DNA from 2 places in the Agrobacterium sp. LEGMi-208b genome. Region 2 is predicted to be linked to the other one. Evidence: predicted binding sites of a transcription regulator. Region 2 holds the regulator's gene; the other holds the start of a gene.

What was found. Region 2 encodes PhoB, which activates phosphate uptake and scavenging genes when phosphate is short. Its sites were predicted from a motif close to TGTCATNNANCTGTCAT; they were not measured.
Region 1: the regulator PhoB is predicted to act here: its motif matches at 1,980-1,996, upstream of phnF (phosphonate metabolism transcriptional regulator PhnF).

Annotation. Positions count from the first base shown of each region.
Region 1 covers NZ_CM183446.1:1,825,964-1,830,902, reverse strand. Annotated here, with positions in the region: gene AC5YUO_RS22925 (ABC transporter ATP-binding protein) at 1-439, shown strand, start outside; gene AC5YUO_RS22920 (pyridoxine/pyridoxamine 5'-phosphate oxidase) at 508-1,188, opposite strand; gene AC5YUO_RS22915 (HAD family hydrolase) at 1,185-1,904, opposite strand; gene phnF (phosphonate metabolism transcriptional regulator PhnF) at 2,011-2,733, shown strand; gene AC5YUO_RS22905 (hypothetical protein) at 2,751-2,975, shown strand; gene AC5YUO_RS22900 (transglutaminase-like cysteine peptidase) at 3,022-3,690, opposite strand; gene AC5YUO_RS22895 (DUF1402 family protein) at 3,924-4,939, shown strand, end outside.
Region 2 covers NZ_CM183445.1:1,172,394-1,177,332, reverse strand. Annotated here, with positions in the region: gene pstA (phosphate ABC transporter permease PstA) at 1-492, shown strand, start outside; gene pstB (phosphate ABC transporter ATP-binding protein PstB) at 507-1,322, shown strand; gene phoU (phosphate signaling complex protein PhoU) at 1,418-2,143, shown strand; gene phoB (phosphate regulon transcriptional regulator PhoB) at 2,174-2,857, shown strand; gene AC5YUO_RS05850 (GcrA family cell cycle regulator) at 3,238-3,771, opposite strand; gene AC5YUO_RS05845 (aspartate aminotransferase family protein) at 4,202-4,939, shown strand, end outside.

The DNA of each region.
Region 1 (4,939 bases), on a different replicon from region 2:
GGGAACGCCGCTGGAACTCTACGACCGCCCGGTCAATCGTTTCGTTGCGGGCTTCATCGGCTCGCCGGCGATGAATTTCATTCCGGCGACCGTCAGCCCGGATGGCGCTTCCCTTCAGCTTAGGTTCGGCGAAGCCGAGCCGCAGCAGTCGGTCAGGAACCCTGTCTCCCTGCCTCCCGGTAAAAATGTAATCGTCGGCATCAGGCCGGAACATATCCGGCCGGCAACGGCAGTCGGGGCGGCATTGACGCTGCCTGTTTCCGCTGTGGAAACGACCGGTTCGGCGACCTTCCTCACAACGGCAACATCCACCGAACTGGTCATCGCGGTGCAGGGACGCAGCGCGGTCAAAGCCGGTGAAATGATCGGCCTCGACATCGACCCGTCCGATATGCATTTGTTCGATGACGAAACGGGTGTCGCCCTCCTGAACCGGTAAGCCTGAGCCAAATGAGGCGCCCGGACCATCGGCAGGATCAGGAACCGTCGCGACGGTCCGCGTTGGTTTCACGGCCAGAGAAGGGACCTTTCCCACGTCGGATTATCCCCGACAAGACCATATCGCAGCCGCTTGTGATTGCGGTCGGATGCCCCCTGCCAGAACTCCGCGACAACGGGCGCAACGGCATAGACACGCCATCCCGGGGACACATAATCCGGATTGGCCGCGATGAGCGCCTGTGCCTCGGCCATGCGGCTTTCGAGGCCCTCGCCCGCTTCCAGAATTTCGCTTTGCCGCGAGGCGATGGCGCTGGCCCGCGAGCTTACGGGACGGTCGAGAAAATCTTCCGCACATTCACCGTCGGAAAGCATGATTGCGGGGCCACGCAGGCGAACCTGCCGTCCGAGCGCCGACCAGTAGAAGGTCAAAGCGACGTGCGACCTGTTTTCGATCTGCCGCCCCTTGGGGCTCTCGGCCTTTGCGGCAAAATGCCAGCCGCGCTCATCGAGGTTTTTCAGGATCAGCATGCGGGCATCGGGCCAGCCGTTCTCGTCCACCGTGGACAAGGTCATGGCGTGCGGCTCGCGGATACCGGCATTGAGGGCATCGTCCAGCCACAGGGCAAAAGCGTCCTGTGGTGTATCGGGCAGCGCAAGCGGATCGCACTCCGGAAGCGGCGCTTTCAGCGACGGGATTTGGCGCAACCTGTCTTTCATCGACAGGGTAATGGCCTCGGAACATGTCATGGTCGGTTCTCCTCTAAAATGATGGCGGGAATGGCGGAAAGCTCGGTGACCGAAAGTCCGGGCCCCGGGCCTTCAGGTCGCACCAAGATGGTCGAGAGACCGGCGGCCCGGCCGCCGGCAATGTCGGCATGGGGATTGTCGCCAATCATCCAGCAAGCACGATGCGGTGCGAGCACTCCGGCCACATGATGAAAAAGCGCGGCCGATGGCTTCTCAAGGCCGATCAGGCCAGAGGAAAAAACATGATCCATGCAGCTGGAGAGGCCGATGCTTTTCACCAGCGCCGGGAGTTCCGGCGCGAAATTGGACAGGATCACATGGCGCCAGCCGGCAGTGGATAATTGATCAAGCACAGGCATGGCCTGCGGATCGACTTCCCAGCCGGTGGGATCGAGATAGATCTCGCGCGAATGTTTTGCGACCTCCGCCGCCATGCCTCGGTCCATGCCCAGCGCCACGAGCGCCGCTTCGGCTGCGGTGAGAATGGCACGCCACCACGCTTCTGCGTCCCCCGCGAAGGCATGTGCGAGTTCTGCCCGATGCCAGGGAAACGCGCCGGACAAGAACGGACGGATATTGTCGGCCATGCCGATGAAGGCGGGATCGACCATTCCCGCGGCTGTCTCCAGCGCGCCGGTATAACGTCCTCTGCGAACGGCAAGGGTGCCCTCAAAGTCCCAAACAATGTAGCGATCAGGCGAAATACTGGTAATCATGCGGACAACCGAAACGAATGAGTTTTAAATAGGATATACCACTGTTAAGAGGTATATACCTTTAACCTCATTCATGTGACATCTGCAAGACAACCGGACGCCGTGCATGGACAACGCAACATCAGAAACAAAATCTTTATGGCGGCAGGTCGCCGCCGCGTTGCGCGGGCGGATCGAACAGGGAGAGTTGAAACCCGGCGAAAAAATTCCCTCCAGCCAGGACATCGCCCGGGAATTCAACGTCAACCGGATGACGGCGCGCCGCGCGCTGGCCTCACTGGAAGAAGAAGGACTGCTCCGTATTCTGCATGGCAGCGGCACCTTCGTCAGCGACGCGCCGATTCCTTACGTCGTTGGCCGCCGGGTCCATTTCGACCGCAATCTTGAAGCCGTGAATGCGCGCCCGGACCGCAAATTGCTGCGCTGGTGGCTTGAAACGGCGACGGAAGATGTCGCAGCAGCTCTCGGTCTTGGCATAAAAGCGCCGCTGCTCGCCCTGGAAATCGGCGCTTACGCCAATGGTCACCCCATCGGCATCGGCACCCGCTTTTGTTGTGCGACACGGTTTTCCGGCTTTCCGGAGATTTTCGAAGAGCTGGGATCGATCAGCGAAACACTGAAACGGTTCGGCGTGGTTGACTATCAACGTGCAAAAACAATCGTCGTCGCACGGCTGCCCGCACCTCACGAACATCATTTCCTCAAATCGTCGAAATCGCTGCCGGTGCTCGCCTACACCGCAATCGACCGGGCCGCGGACGGAAACCCGATATCCTGCTTCATCGGCTGCTTTTCGTCACAGGCAATCGAATTGCACATCACCGACTGAGGCGCAGGGAAACGCAAATGAACCTGCGCATGAAGACATGCCTTTTTGTTGCCGCTGCCGGCCTTCTGGCATTCGCCGCTTTCCAGCTGAAGGATTTTTACATCGGCATAGGGGAACGCGCCATGGGCGGTTATGACGGCTCCTCCACCAACTCCGATGCAGCCTTCGAGGCCGCGCGTGAAGCAGAGGAGGCGGCGGCCCGCGCGGAGGCCGCAGCCGATGCCCTGAAACGTCAGGACTGATCGTTGCGGCACCTTCGGCAGCGATTCCCCAAGAAAACCGCAGGGATCAGCGGCTCCTGAACAGGTCGAGGATGTTGCGACGGCTGGTGGTTGCGGGCACCGCAGTACCGCGTTCGAGCTGGCGGGCGGCGATGGCAGGCGTGCCCGAACCTTCGATATCCACCCACCGGCCGGCATGTTCTGTGGATTGGCGCTTGAGGTAGGTATAGGGCGTTTCATCCCATCGAAAGATCTTGGTTTTCATGTTGTCGAGGATGAAATCGCCGCGATCCGTCCTGACCGTCAGCACGGCATGGCCCTGGGACTGTTCGTCCAGCACCACCGTGATCAGCAGGTCGGAAACAGGCAAACCCGCATCCATGAGCCGCTTGCGTTTTTCCAGCACGAGATCATCGCAATCTCCTGCGCCCTTATAGGGATATTCCCAATAGTCCTCATAACCCCACACTTCCATGTCGGTCCGCTGGTCGATCTCGACATTGACGGCATTGTTGACCGAGACGATGGTCGCCCAGAGATCGGGCGTGAGATTGAGCGGCGGCGTGGATTTTACCGGCTGGCACTCGGACGAATGCCGCTGGCAGAAGTCATAGTGCCCGACGGGTTGTGACGTGATCCTGCCCGTCTGCATCGAGGGAGACGCCTGCGCCGGCGCGGCCAAACCCACGACAGCCAGAATGAAACATGCTTGCAGCGATTTGATGAGATGGCTCATGTTCGTCTCCTGACGACATGCGCTACCCGTGGCGACTTGAGGTCGCATGAAACAAAATGTTCGACTTTTAACGACCCCGAAAATTCCGGCCCGGATGGGTCGAGAAGAAGGGAGCAACAGCATTCGGGGCGGCAGCAACGGTAAAGTGAGCGGCGGCAACTTGCCACGCGTGGGCGGCCTGCCTTAAGAAGGAGCCCTCACCGCAACACGATCCCCATCATCGAGAACGCTGTATGAGCCTGTTTGCGAAGTCCACCCGCGCGGCCGCTGTCCTTCTGGCGCTGGCCTTCCTGCCTTCTTATGCCGCAGCCCAGCAGATGGTCGTTGTGCCTCCCGGCAACCGCTCGGTCGAACAGCCCGAAATACCGCAGGCCTCCGCCATCAGAACCAAGGCGTTCGCCACGACCTACGAGGAAAAATTTCGCAAGACGGTCGATCTCCTGAACAGCGAACCCGGCCTGCTGGGAAAAATCAGGAAGGCAGGCGCGGCCTATGGCATCGACCCGATCCACATCGTTGGCGCCATCGTCGGGGAACATACCTTCAACGTCTCGGCCGTGGATCGCATGCAGACCTATTATATCAAGGCCATCTCCTATGCCGAACTCGATATCAAGTTCAGCTATAACGGCGTGGCCCTGAAGACATTTCTCCAGCGGCCGGAATTCCGCTCCTGCGAGGCGCTTGCCACCACCTCGCAACAATGGAGCTGCCGCGATAGCGTCTGGGACCAGAGCTTCCGTGGCAAGGTAGTGGATGGCGCCAGCTATGAGGCGATCTCCTTCCAGCGGGCCTTCTTCCAGCCCTTTTACGCGGGGCAGACTTTCGGGCTCGGCCAGATCAGCCCGCTGACGGCGCTGCAGGTCACCGATCTCGTGAACAAGACGAGCGGCCTTGCGAAACTGTCGGCCGACAGGCCGAAGGATATCTACCGCGACGTCATGGATCCCGACCGCAGCATCCTCTACATCGCCGCCATCATCAGGGATTCCATCGACGCCTACAGGGAAAAGGGCTTCGACATTTCCGGCAACCCCGGCATCACCGCCACGCTCTACAATGTCGGCCAGCCAAGACGCCGCGCGGAACGCCTGCGGACCGCCGTGGATGCGGGCGCAAAAAAACTGTTGCCGGTGGAAAACTATTATGGATGGCTGATCAACGACCGTCTCGACACCCTGAAAAACATTCTCGACGGCAAGGCCATCGACCGGCGCACCACCTCCGATATTGGCGAGCCTAAGCAATA
Region 2 (4,939 bases):
CTCGGTCTCTCGGTCTTCATCAACTTCATGGGCTTTCCGCGGTCGGCTTCGCTGGTCGGTGGTCTCGTCCTGACGCTGATGACCCTGCCGACGATCATCATCGCGACCCGCGCAGCCCTCAAAGCCGTGCCGCCGTCGATCCGCGCCGCAGCCCTCGGTCTCGGCGCGTCCAAGATGCAGACGATTTTCCATCATGTGCTGCCGCTTGCCATGCCCGGCATCCTGACCGGCACCATCATCGGTCTCGCCCACGCGCTGGGCGAAACGGCGCCGCTGCTGCTGATCGGCATGGTGGCATTCGTCGCGAATTACCCGACAACGCCGATGGATCCGTCCACGGCCCTGCCGGTGCAGATTTACATGTGGGCGAACGAAGCCGAGCGCGCCTTTGTCGAAAGGACATCCGGCGCTATCATCATCCTGCTTTTGTTCCTCATCGTCATGAATGTTGGCGCAATCCTGTTGCGTCGCCGCTTCGAACGGCGCTGGTAGAGGGAGCTTGAGCAATGAACATGTTGTCGGAAGCAGCAGTTGAAAAGGCGCTGGACAAGAAAATGAATGAAGTCTCATACAAGATGATCGGCAAGGACGTTTCGGTTTATTACGGCGAGAAGCGCGCGCTTTACGACGTGAACCTCAACGTTCGGGAAAATACGGTGACCGCGTTGATCGGCCCGTCCGGCTGCGGTAAATCCACCTTCCTGCGTACCCTGAACCGTATGAATGATACGATCGACGGCTGCCGGGTCACCGGCAAGATCACGCTCGACACCGACGATATTTACGATCAGCAGATCGACGTCGTGGAACTGCGCGCCCGTGTCGGCATGGTGTTCCAGAAGCCGAACCCCTTTCCGAAGTCGATCTACGAGAATATTTCCTACGGCCCGCGCATCCACGGTCTCGCCCGCAACAAGGCGGATATGGACCAGATCGTCGAGCAGAGCCTGCAGAAGGCGGGTCTCTGGAACGAGGTGAAGGATCGCCTGCACGAATCCGGCACCGGCCTTTCCGGTGGTCAGCAGCAGCGTCTGTGCATTGCCCGCGCGGTTGCCGTCAGCCCGGAAGTGATCCTGATGGACGAGCCCTGCTCGGCGCTCGACCCGATTGCGACCGCAAAGGTCGAGGAGCTGATCCACGAGCTGCGCACCAATTACACGATCGTCATCGTCACACACTCCATGCAGCAGGCGGCCCGTGTTTCCCAGCGCACGGCCATGTTCCATCTTGGCCATCTTGTCGAGGAAAACGAAACCGACAAGATGTTCACCAATCCCGACGATCAGCGCACGCAGGATTACATCATGGGCCGCTTCGGCTGATCCCGGCCGGCGCTTTATCGAAACCGAACAAGACTGGTGCCTCTGCCGTGCCCGCTCTGGGCACGCGCATGCAGGCCAAGCCGGAGGACTAGACCATGACACAGACAACGACCCATTCGCATATCGTTTCCGTCTATGACGATGAATTGAAGTTTCTGACGCGCCGCATCGCGGAAATGGGCGGTCTTGCGGAACAGATGTGCGCCGACGCCGTGCGTGCGCTCGTCAATTCCGATGCCGCACTTGCGCAGAAGGTCATTTCCGACGATACGATCCTCGACCATTCCGAGCGGGAGATCGGCGACAAGGCCATCGTCACCATCGCCAGACGTCAGCCGATGGCGGCCGATCTTCGCGAGATCATCGGCACCCTGCGTATCGCCGGCGACCTCGAGCGCGTCGGTGATCTCGGTAAGAACACCGCCAAGCGCGTCATCGCGGTTGCCGGAACCGGCGTGCCGCGCAAGCTCGCCCGCGGCATCGAGCATCTGTCGGAGCTGGCACTGGTGCAGCTCAAGGAAGTCCTTGACGTCTATTCCACACGCTCCGCCGAGAAGGCCAATGCCATCCGCGAGCGCGACGAGGAAATCGACGCCATGTATACGTCGCTCTTCCGCGAGCTTCTGACCTACATGATGGAAGATCCGCGCAACATCACCACCTGCACGCATCTTCTTTTCTGCGCCAAGAACATCGAGCGTATCGGCGACCACGCCACCAATATCGCCGAAACGATCTATTACATGACCACCGGCAGCCAGCCGGAGGGCGAGCGTCCGAAGGACGACAGTTCCAACACGCTCGGTTCGGTGACCGAGTAACAGACAAGCAGCGGCTTGCGGAGTTAGCATATGGTGCCCAAGATTGCAGTTGTGGAAGACGAGGAAGCGCTAAGCGTCCTGCTTCGTTACAATCTCGAGGCTGAGGGATATGACGTCGACACGATACCCCGTGGCGACGAGGCGGAAATCAGGCTGCAGGAGCGTATTCCGGATCTTCTCATCCTGGACTGGATGTTGCCCGGCGTTTCCGGCATCGAACTGTGCCGGCGGCTTAGAATGCGGCCGGAAACCGAACGCCTGCCCATCATCATGCTGACGGCGCGCGGCGAGGAAAGCGAACGGGTTCGTGGCCTCGCCACCGGCGCCGACGATTATGTCGTCAAGCCGTTCTCGACGCCGGAACTCATGGCCCGCGTCAAGGCCATGCTGCGCCGGGCTCGTCCTGAGGTTCTGTCTTCGGTGCTGAAATGCGGTGATATCGAACTGGATCGCGAGACCCATCGCGTTCACCGGAAAAGCCGCGAAGTGCGCCTCGGCCCGACGGAGTTCCGGCTGCTGGAATTCCTGATGACCTCTCCGGGCCGGGTATTCTCCCGCTCGCAATTGCTGGATGGCGTCTGGGGCCACGATATCTATGTGGATGAGCGTACCGTCGACGTGCATGTCGGACGTCTGCGCAAGGCGCTCAATTTTTCGCATATGCAGGATGTCATCCGCACCGTGCGCGGTGCTGGATATTCGATGGAAGCCTGAGCAAAACCGAAACCGATGGTTTCACTCGGGATAATTCCCCAAAAATCAGAAGGCCCGGGACCGGAATGGGTGTCGGGCCTTTCGATTTTGAACCTTCCGCAAATGCGGCACCCCTGTCATTCTTGGGGGCGATAGACGGTTCGCTGAGATTTGGACTGCGCAGAGAAGCCAGTCAGGAAGGGCGCGGCACGCCGCCGACGAATTCAGAGCATTTGCAGTAAGGGACGCTTCGCGGTTTGCGTCCGCAGATTGCGCAAGAACAAGGATTGGAGCGCCTCTTAAACAACGCGTGCTGCAAGGAGGAACCGCCTTGAATTTTCCCACAAAAAAACGGGCCCGAAGGCCCGTAGTTTTTGAGTGTCAAATGCGTGCCGCAACACTCAAGCCTTGCGACGCTCGCTTACCGGCTGGTAGGCAAGCTTTGCATGGAACTTGCAATAGGGCGAAGATTCCAGTGCTTCACAACCGCAGAAATGGAAATCGTCTTTCAAGGGGTCGCCGACCGGCCACTTGCAGGTGCGCTCCGTCAGTTCCGTCAGCGTCAGGCGACGGGAAATTGGCGTAACCACGTTCTTGGAAGGAACGTATTCGAGAACTTCGGCGGTCTCGATATCGATCTCCTCGTGCAGCGCGGTTGCCGCGTTGGAGCGGTTCAAGGCCCGTGCGGGGGCAGCGCTGACGCGGGTTGCGAAATTCGTCGCGCGTGGGGCAGGGGCGGCAGCGCGCTTGGGCGCGGAACGCGCCGAAGTCACCGGGCCGCCGGCCTTCACGCGGCCAGGCAGGTTAAGGCGATGGACCTTGCCGATTACGGCATTGCGGCTGACACCGCCCAGCTGTGCCGCTATCTGGCTGGCGCTAAGCCCCTCGGACCACAATTTCTTGAGTTTTTCGACCCGCTCGTCTGTCCAGTTCATGCCGCTTCTCCGCTCGTCGCGTATAATGTCGGCAGAATCCCTCTCCGTCTCGCGGGCGTGCCGCGAGCGTGGTTTCCGCCGGATTTTTGGTGACTAGTTCCGCCGCAATGCAGTCTAGTAATTAGCGATTAACCTAGTGCCAGCCTGACTCTGTGGCAAGAGTCGGGGGAATCATCTGGAATCGATTTTCCGGTTTTCCCCAACTTGCTGGCGAGTTGAGTCTGAAAGGCAACACCTTGGGCCTCACCGGCCACCTCCTACTAGTGCTTGAGAAGCCCGGGAAACGCGGACTTTTGTTGACATCGGCAGGCGAAGTGACAATAGTGCCCCTGCCGCCGCGAGGCGGCATTTTTGATTTTCAGGCAAGGGATAACCCCGAAGGCCTATTGACAACGTCTGACAGCGCATCCGCGCAAGGAGTGATACAGCCATGGCCGAAGCCGCCGCGCCATTGTTCGATACATTTGCAAGAGCCCCCCTGCGCTTCGAGCGAGGCGAGGGCGTCTGGCTGTTCACGGAAAGCGGCGAACGATATCTGGATTTTGCAGCCGGTGTCGCGGTCAACTCGCTGGGCCACGCCCATCCGCACCTCGTGGAAGCGATCAAGACCCAGGCCGAGAAGGTCTGGCACGTTTCGAACCTTTATGAAGTACCGGGCCAGGAAAAGCTTGCAAAGCGCCTGGCGGAAGCGACATTCGCGGACAAGGTCTTCTTCACCAATTCCGGCGCGGAAGCGCTGGAATGCGCGATCAAGACCGCGCGCCGTTATCATTATTCCAAGGGACATCCGGAAAAATTCCGGATTATCACCTTCGAAGGCGCCTTTCATGGCCGTACGCTGGCGACGATCGCCGCCGGTGGTCAGCAGAAATATCTCGAAGGTTTCGGTCCCAAGGTCGAGGGTTTCGACCAGGTGCCCTTCGGTGATGTCGATGCGCTGAAGGCCGCCATCACCGCCGAGACGGCCGCGCTTCTGATAGAGCCCATTCAGGGCGAAGGCGGCATTCGCGCGCCCAGCAAAGAATTTCTGCAGCTGCTGCGGTCGCTCTGCGACGAGCATGGCATGCTGCTGATTTTTGATGAGGTCCAGACCGGTGTCGGCCGTACGGGCAAGCTCTTCGCCTATGAGCAGACGGGTGTTGCGCCTGATATCATGGCGGTTGCCAAG